DNA from 2 places in the Lentzea sp. NPDC054927 genome. Region 1 is predicted to be linked to the other one. Evidence: riboswitches for the same ligand, from Rfam matches in the RefSeq annotation. Region 1 holds a riboswitch; the other holds the start of a gene.
What was found. Region 1 has a riboswitch for glycine ahead of gcvP (aminomethyl-transferring glycine dehydrogenase). Riboswitches for the same ligand answer to the same signal wherever they lie in the genome.
Positions count from the first base shown of each region.

Region 2: linked by a shared signal. The riboswitch ahead of gcvT (glycine cleavage system aminomethyltransferase GcvT) and the one ahead of gcvP (aminomethyl-transferring glycine dehydrogenase) in region 1 are both predicted to bind glycine.

Region 1 is NZ_JBSGXZ010000008.1:277,122-281,549, reverse strand. Features, by position in the region: gene ACWGE0_RS16075 (MerR family transcriptional regulator) at 1-296, shown strand, start outside; gene ACWGE0_RS16070 (bifunctional nuclease family protein) at 422-895, shown strand; gene ACWGE0_RS16065 (MerR family transcriptional regulator) at 1,195-1,761, shown strand; glycine riboswitch at 1,842-1,939, shown strand; glycine riboswitch at 1,944-2,063, shown strand; gene gcvP (aminomethyl-transferring glycine dehydrogenase) at 2,114-4,428, shown strand, end outside.
Region 2 is NZ_JBSGXZ010000078.1:1,113-5,540, reverse strand. Features, by position in the region: gene ACWGE0_RS44810 (CaiB/BaiF CoA transferase family protein) at 1-634, shown strand, start outside; gene ACWGE0_RS44805 (hypothetical protein) at 972-1,151, shown strand; gene ACWGE0_RS44800 (helix-turn-helix transcriptional regulator) at 1,316-1,810, shown strand; gene ACWGE0_RS44795 (hypothetical protein) at 1,909-2,289, shown strand; gene ACWGE0_RS44790 (DUF3817 domain-containing protein) at 2,304-2,606, shown strand; glycine riboswitch at 2,652-2,742, shown strand; glycine riboswitch at 2,744-2,834, shown strand; gene gcvT (glycine cleavage system aminomethyltransferase GcvT) at 2,934-4,028, shown strand; gene glyA (serine hydroxymethyltransferase) at 4,042-4,428, shown strand, end outside.

The DNA.
Region 1 (4,428 bases):
TTGCCCAGGCCGGAATCAGCGCGGAACAGCTGTCCCAGCTGGAACGCGACGGCCTGCTGCGCACCGGCCCCGGTGGCCGTTTCACCGTCGACGACCTCGCGACGCTCCGCACGATCCGGACGATGACCGGACTCGGCGTCGAGCGCGAGCAACTGCGCGCGGTCCGCGCGGCAGCGGATCACGAGGTGGTTGTGCTGAAGTCCTTCTCAGATCCCGAGACGGTTCGGGAATTGGCTGACCTGTTCACCTCGTTGCACACGTTGTTGGTGAGAGCGGGCCTGCGGCAATCATCTTGATCACGTTCTGCCCGCAACAATTGAGCACACGGCCCGCTTGGCGGGTAGCGTCGAACGCATACGCCGGGGGATGCTCGGAGGCGAAACCGGGTACTCCCCAACGAGTCAGAGGGAGGCGAGACCCGATGAGTGAGATGCGCGTCGTGGGCGTCCGGGTAGAGCTGCCCCAGAACCAGCCGATCCTTCTGCTGCGCGAAACCGAGGGCGAGCGGTACCTGCCGATCTGGATCGGGTCCGTCGAAGCCACGGCCATCGCACTCGAGCAACAGGGCGTCCGCCCGGCTCGGCCTCTCACCCACGACCTGCTGAAGGACGTCATCGGGGCGCTGGGACGCAACCTCGAACAGGTGCGGATCACCGACCTGCAGGAGGGCACGTTCTTCGCGGAACTCGTGTTCGACGGCGACGTGCGGGTGTCCGCGCGCCCCTCGGACTCGGTGGCGCTGGCGTTGCGCGTGGGGGTGCCGATCCACGCGGAGGAGTCCGTGCTGGCGGAGGCCGGCCTCATCATCCCGGACGAGCAGGAGGACGAGGTCGAGAAGTTCCGCGAGTTCCTCGACTCGGTGTCTCCGGAGGACTTCAGGGGCGCGGACACATAGGCGTGTCGCTGTCCGTCTCGTTTGGAACCGGCGTAACCCACGGGTGTGTCGCTCGGCTGGGCTACTTTCCGCTGGCATTGCTCGCTAAACGATCACTAAACGTCACCTGAACGTCCCACATCGGGTGACGCTGTGACTCTCCACCTCAGGTTGAGGGTCGATCCTCCCCGCGCGTCGCGTTGACCTGCCCTCCGGCCGGTCTTACCGTCGAACTCGAGTGGACGTCACCCGGTTCGTGAGAGCTGACGTGGTGGCTTGACGGCCTCGACTTTCGTGGCCGTTGGCGAGGGGAGGCAGGCGTGGCCGAGGAAGCGCCCGTGAGGGCCGAATCCGGGCAGCAGGGTGAGCTGTTCCCGGACTCCTCGCTGCCGGACGAGCTCGTCGGCTACCGGGGTCCCGCGGCGTGTCAGATCGCGGGAATCACGTACCGGCAGCTCGACTACTGGGCCAGGACCGGACTCGTCGCTCCGACGATAAGGATGGCCCACGGTTCCGGGAGTCAACGGCTCTACTCCTTCAAGGACATCCTGGTCCTGAAGGTGGTGAAGAGACTGCTGGACACCGGCGTCTCGTTGCAGAACATCAGGGTCGCCGTGGACCACCTGCGCCGCCGTGGCGTGCAGGACCTGGCGAAGATCACCCTCTTCTCGGACGGCACGACCGTCTACGAGTGCACCTCACCGGAAGAGGTCGTCGATCTGCTGCAGGGCGGTCAGGGCGTGTTCGGCATCGCGGTGAGCGGTGCGATGCGGGAGATCTCCGGGACGATCCACGAGTTCCCGGCCGAACGTGCGGACGGCATGGAGATCGCTCCCATGACGGAGGACGAGCTGACGCGCCGCCGGCGGGAGCGCGCGACCGGCTGATCGGTGCTGATCGGTGAGACGTAGGTCGCGTCCCTGGGGACTACCTGGGCTGCCTGCGGGTATTCTTCACGGGTAGTCGCTGAACTCAGGCGGGAGAGACCGGGGTTTCGAAACCCGGCGCCGAAGGAGCAAGTCCCTCCCCGGGAACCTCTCAGGCATCCAGGACCGCGTGAGCGAGACGCCTCTGGAAAGTGGACCGCTGAAGAGTGTGCTGAAGACTTTTCTGCGGTCCCGCCGACGGTGAAAGCCCCGCCTCACAACGGGGTGAACCTCTCAGGCGCCCGTCACGGGTACGGACAGAGCGGGGAGGGCACAGGACACGTGTGCCCGCAGCCACCCCCGGAGGCGTTTGATGACGCAGGACCGCATTCCGCTCGCCGCTCTCGAGCACGGCATCCCGTTCGCCGACCGCCACGTCGGTCCGCGCCCCGCCGAACTCGCGCGCATCCTCGACGTCATCGGCGTCGGATCGCTGGAGGAGCTGGCGCAGCGCGCGGTGCCTTCGTCGATCCACGAGCGCGACCTCGTGCTCGACCTGCCGGCGCCGGCCACCGAGACCGAGGCGCTGGCCGAGCTGCGTGAGCTCGCGTCGCAGAACCGCCCGATGACGCAGATGATCGGCCTCGGCTACTACGACACCGTCACGCCGGGCGTCATCCTGCGCAACGTGCTGGAGTCGCCCGCCTGGTACACCGCGTACACGCCGTACCAGCCGGAGATCTCGCAGGGCCGGCTCGAGGCGCTGCTGAACTTCCAGACCATGGTCGGCGACCTGACCGGCCTGCCGGTCGCGAACGCGTCCATGCTGGACGAGTCGACCGCCGCCGCCGAGGCCATGACCCTGGTGCGCCGCGCGGGTCGCTCGAAGTCGAACAAGTTCGTCGTCGACGCCGACACGCTGCCGCAGACGCTGGCCGTCATCGAGACGCGCGCCGAGCCGCTGGGCATCGAGATCGTCGTCGCGGACCTGTCGCAGGGCATCGAGGGCCTCGGCCTGGGCGGCGACTTCTACGGCGTGCTGCTGTCGTACCCCGGTGCGTCCGGTGTGGTGCGCGACCAGGCCGCGCTGATCGAGGAGATCCACGCGGCGGGCGCGCAGGCCGTCGTCGTCGCCGACCTGCTGGCGCTGACGCTGCTGCGCGCGCCGGGCGAGATCGGCGCGGACGTCGTCGTCGGCACCACGCAGCGCTTCGGCGTGCCGATCGGCTTCGGTGGCCCGCACGCCGGGTACATGGCCGTCCGGTCCGGACTGGAGCGCCAGCTGCCCGGCCGTCTCGTCGGTGTCTCCGTCGACTCCGACGGGTCGCTGGCCTACCGCTTGGCGTTGCAGACGCGTGAGCAGCACATCCGCCGCGAGAAGGCCACGTCGAACATCTGCACCGCGCAGGTGCTGCTGGCCGTGATCGCCTCCATGTACGCGGTCTACCACGGTCCCGAGGGCCTGCGGTCGATCGCGACCCGCGTGCACCGCCTGGCCACCGTGCTCGCCACGGGCCTGTGCGAGGCCGGTCTCGACGTCGTGCACGGCGAGTTCTTCGACACCGTCCAGGTGCGCGTTCCCGGTGAGGCCGCCGCGGTCGTCGCCAAGGCGCGTGAGGCCGGCATCAACCTGCGTCAGGTCGACGCCGACGTCGTGGCGATCGCGTGCGACGAGAAGACCACGCGCGCGCACCTCGTCGCGGTGTGGGAAGCCTTCGGTGTCACCGGGTCCGATGTGGACGCGATCGACGCCGACACCGCGGACGGCATCCCGGCCGACCTGCGCCGCACGTCCGACTACCTGACCCACCCGGTGTTCCACGCGCACCGCTCGGAGACCGCGCTGCTGCGGTACCTGCGTGCGTTGTCGGACAAGGACGTCGCGCTCGACCGCAGCATGATCCCGCTCGGTTCCTGCACGATGAAGCTGAACGCCACCGCGGAGATGGAGTCCATCACCTGGCCGGAGTTCTCGACGCTGCACCCGTTCGCGCCCGTCGAGGACGCCAAGGGGCTGCTGCGGATCGTTTCCGACCTCGAGGCCTGGCTGGCAGAGGTCACCGGCTACGACGCGGTGTCGTTGCAGCCCAACGCCGGTTCGCAGGGCGAGTTCGCCGGTCTGCTGGCGATCCGCGCGTACCACCGCGCGAACGGCAACGCCGACCGCGACGTCTGCCTGATCCCGTCGTCCGCCCACGGCACCAACGCCGCTTCCGCTGTCATGGCGGGCATGCGCGTCGTCGTCGTGAAGTGCGACGACAAGGGCAACATCGACATGGGTCACCTGCGCGAGACCGTCGCGGAGCACGCCGACGACCTCGCCGCGATCATGATCACCTACCCGTCTACCCACGGCGTGTACGAGGACACCGTCAGCGAGGTCTGCGGCCTGGTCCACGACGCGGGCGGCCAGGTGTACGTCGACGGCGCGAACCTCAACGCGTTGATCGGCCTGGCGCGCTACGGCAAGTTCGGCTCGGACGTCTCCCACCTGAACCTGCACAAGACGTTCTGCATCCCGCACGGCGGCGGTGGCCCCGGCGTCGGCCCGATCGGTGTGAAGTCCCACCTCGCACCGTTCCTGCCGAACCACCCGCTGCAGCCCACCGCAGGCCCGGCGACCGGCGTCGGCCCGATCTCCGGCGCCCCGTGGGGTTCCGCGTCGATCCTGCCGATCTCGTGGGCGTA
Region 2 (4,428 bases), on a different contig from region 1:
GGCCCTCGGCGTGCTCGCCGCGCTGTACGAACGCGAGCGCTCGGGGCGTGGCCAGGTGGTCGACGCGGCCATGGTCGACGGGGCGGCGTTGCTCACGACGTTCCTGCACGGGATGAAGTCCGCGGGCATGTGGCAGGGCGGGCGCGGCGAGAACATGCTCGACGGTGGAGTGCCGTTCTACGACGTCTACGAGGCCGCGGACGGGCGGTACGTGGCGCTGGGCGCGCTGGAGGAGAAGTTCTACGCCGACCTGGTGGCCGTGCTGGGTCTGGAGGACGCACCGTCGCGCAACGACCCGGCGAACTGGCCTGAGCTGCGCGAACGCATCGCGGCGGCGGTGAAGACCCGGACGCGGGACGAGTGGGCGGACCTCGCGCGGGACACGGACGCGTGCCTGGCACCGGTCCTGACCCCTGCCGAGGCGGCGCGGCATCCGTACAACGCGGCGCGTGCCTCGTTCGTGGATGTCTCGGGGTCGTTGCACCCGGCGCCGGCGCCTCGGTTCGACCGCACCCCGACGGCGGTTCCTGCGCCCCCGGTAACGGCCGGGGTGAACACCGGGGAAGTGCTTGCCGACATGGGTGTGGCGGAGGCCCAAATTATGGAACTGCGGCGGGCAGGAGTAATTGGATGAATGCTCGCGTGCGTATTAATGGAGACACGACGGCGTGACAGAGCGTGATGTCGGCGGTTCGGCATCCGGGTGAGGCCCGGTGCAACAGTGTCTGGTCCAAGCTGTGGGATGCGAGGGAGTCCGTGTTCACCTCGTGCCCAGGACATCGGCGCAGTTGAGGCCCCTCTTTAGCCGCCATTCGGGTGACATTGGCCGTCGTGCAGGCGTGCGCCGCTGGTGGATCCTAGGAGCAGTTGGGCGTGGTCGTTGTTCATCGCAAGGGTGAATGAGGGACCATGACGGGTGACACGGGCGGTCCGCCGCCTGACCGGTGAGCGAGATGGACGGAGAGGTACCTGTGAACCTCAAGAAGGTGCTAGTGCTGGCGGGCGTCGCGCTGGTGCTGTTCCTCCTGATCACCCAGCCCGAGCAGTCCGCTTCGGCGGTGCAGCAGGTTCTCGGCTGGCTGCGTCAGGGCGCGGAGTCGATCATCACCTTCATCAGGAGCCTCTTCGGGACGGCAACGCCGATCAGCTAGTGACCCTGGGTGATCTTCGGCCGTTCGCGTTGAGCCGGATGGGTGGAATGAGGCCAATCACGCACTGGTAACGGGTGTTCTGGGGATTCAGGGTCTGGCGATTGTCAGACCTACCGAATACCTTCCGCTGCAATGGCCGATCCCCGACCGACGAGGAGGCACATATGGTCGAGGACTCCGGGGTCCACGAGCTGTTGCAGCAGTGGGCGGCTGAACGGTCTGATGACGCAGAGATGCAGGAGGTGAACCGGATCAAGAACGCATGGCTCGCTGAGGCTCCCCCCTCGGCGCCTGGCATCCCCGCCCAGCGGGGAAGCAGGGGCGGGTCGTCGCGTGGCTTGGTCAAGGTCGACTCGGCGGATCCGGCCTACGTGGCCGCGATGCGCAAGCGGGCGCCGGAGGCACCCGAGGCACTGCTCGCCGCCGCGGCGAGCTACTGGCAGCTGGTTGGCGACGTCGCCGAGGCCGAGCAGTGGTGGGACGCGGGCATCAGCCCGTTGGACCAGCGCGCGCTCGACTACCGCGCGGCTGGCCTGTCTCCTGCCGACCTCGGGCGGCGCCTGGGACCGATGACGGTTCTCCAGCACCTTCGCCGCGGTTCTGCCGCAGCCTGGTGTGTTGCTCGTCTGCAGAGGCAGCGCCGGGACGGCGTGGCATAGGTGGGAACGGGCTGTCGGAGGCGGCAGCCCTGTATCCACACTGCGTCCCTCACGGGCGGCCTCCTCTGCGGAGGCCTCACCCAAGTAGTGTGGAGGCCGTGCGCGGCCTCCTTACTCCCCAACGAGTGTTGATCGGGCTCGGCTGCCTGGTCGCACTGATCGCCTGTTGCGGGCTCGCGTGGTGGCAGTGGCAGCGCTTCGAGTCCGCCAGCGGCACGTTCCAGAACCTCGGCTACGTGCTCCAGTGGCCGCTCTTCGGCCTCTTCCCGGCCTTCATGGTGTGGCGTTTCCGCCGTTTGGCGCGCCAGAACCGTGACGCGGATCTCGCACCCGAGCCGGTTGCGCCCGCTCCTGGGCCAGTGGCTACCGTTGACGCCGTCAAACCCGCGCCTGTCGAGTACTTCGACGACGAAGAAGACGCGGAGCTCGCGGCCTACAACCGCATGCTCGCGAACCTCAACGCGCGGGACGGTCGTTGAGCGAAGGCGGGCAGATGAAGGGTGCGTTGACCCGGTTCAGGGTCATGGCTTACGTGGTCGGAGTCTTCCTGCTGCTCCTGGTCGTGGCCATGGTGCTCAAGTACGCCGCGGACATGGGCGGGGCGATGAAGGTCGTCGGCCCGATCCACGGCTTCCTCTACGCCATCTACCTGGTGATTTCCGTCGACCTCGCGCTGAAGCTGCGCTGGTCGATCAAGGGCACCGCGCTCGTGCTGCTCGCCGGCACCATCCCGTTCCTGTCGTTCTGGGCGGAGCGCAAGGTGGTCGAGAAGACTGCGCAGGGCGTGCCGCTGTGACGTTTGGCCTGCTAGCGTCTGGGGCTGACAACTGAACACGGCCGTCGATGTCGCGCGGGAGAGTCCCCTTCAGCGGGGACGCCGAAGGAGCAACTCCTCCCCGGAATCTCTCAGGTACAGGTACCGCACGACGAAGGCAACTCTGGAAAGCAGGCTGCTCGGCAGCCTCGCCCACGGTGCAAGTCGCGCTCCGCGCGGCGAAGCTCTCAGGCTCATGACAGAGGGGGAGGCTCGCTCTAGTGAGGAGTCTCCGATGGACCGTGTCATTCTTCTGATGCCTCAGCCGGCCGCGTCCGGCTCTTCGGCGCACCCTGGAGGAGCGTTCTGATGTCCCGCCTCACGCCTCTGAACGCCGAGCACGAGCAGCTCGGCGCGATGTTCACCGACTTCGCGGGCTGGCGGATGCCGCTGCGCTACTCCAGCGAGCTCGCCGAGCACCACGCCGTGCGCACCACCGCGGGCCTGTTCGACCTCACGCACATGGGTGAGATCGTCCTGACCGGACCGCAGGCGGGCGAGGCGCTCGACTACGCGCTGGTCGGCCACATCTCCGCGCTGGCCGTCGGCAAGGCCCGCTACACGATGATCACCCAGGCCGACGGCGGCGTGATCGACGACCTGATCGTGTACCGCTTGGGCGACCAGGAGTTCATGGTCGTCGCGAACGCCTCCAACGCCCTCGTCGTCGCCGAGGCCCTCGTCGAGCGCGCCGCCGGTTTCGACGTCGAGGTCGCGGACAAGTCGACCGACTACGCGTTGATCGCGATCCAGGGCCCGAAGTCGGTCGAGATCCTGTCCGGGCTGACCGACACCGACCTGTCCACGGTCAAGTACTACGCCTCGTACCCGTCCACCGTGGCCGGCGTCGACGCGCTGCTCGCGCGCACCGGTTACACGGGCGAGGAAGGCTTCGAGCTCTTCGTGGCTCCGGCCGACGCGCCCGCCGTGTGGGCCGCGCTGCTGTCCGCGGGTGAGGCGCACGAGCTCAAGCCGTGCGGACTCGGCTGCCGCGACACGTTGCGTCTCGAGGCCGGAATGCCGTTGTACGGCAACGAACTCACGACCTCCCTCACGCCGTACCACGCTGGTCTGGGCCGTGTGGTGAAGCTCGAGAAGCCGGGCGACTTCGTGGGTCGCGACGCGCTGACGAAGGTGGCGGAGTCCGAAGTGGACTCGGTCCTGGTAGGACTGAAGACCCCCGAGCGCCGCGCCCCGCGCCACGGCTACGCGGTGCTGAACGGCGACGAGGTCGTCGGCGAGGTCACCTCGGGCGCCCTGTCCCCGACGCTGGGCTACTCGGTCGCCATGGCCTACGTGTCCAGGGCGAGTGCCGAGCCCGGCACCCCACTGCTGGTCGACGTCCGCGGCAAGAAGCAGCCGGTCGAGGTCGTCGCACTTCCGTTCTACAAGCGCGCCAAGTAGGGAGATCTTCCAGATGTCCGACCAGTTCAACGCCTCCCTCGCGGAGTACGACCCCGAGGTCGCCGAGGCCGTTGCCGCCGAGCTGGCGCGCCAGCAGGGCACCCTCGAGATGATCGCCTCGGAGAACTTCACCCCCGTCTCGGTGCTCCAGGCACAGGGCTCGGTGCTGACCAACAAGTACGCCGAGGGCTACCCCGGCCGCCGCTACTACGGCGGCTGCGAGCACGTGGACGTCGTCGAGCGCCTGGCCATCGAGCGCATCAAGTCGCTCTTCGGCGCCGGTTTCGCCAACGTCCAGCCGCACTCGGGCGCGCAGGCGAACGCCGCCGCGATGTTCGCGCTGCTCCAGCCGGGCGACACGATCCTGGGCCTGGACCTGGCGCACGGCGGTCACCTGACC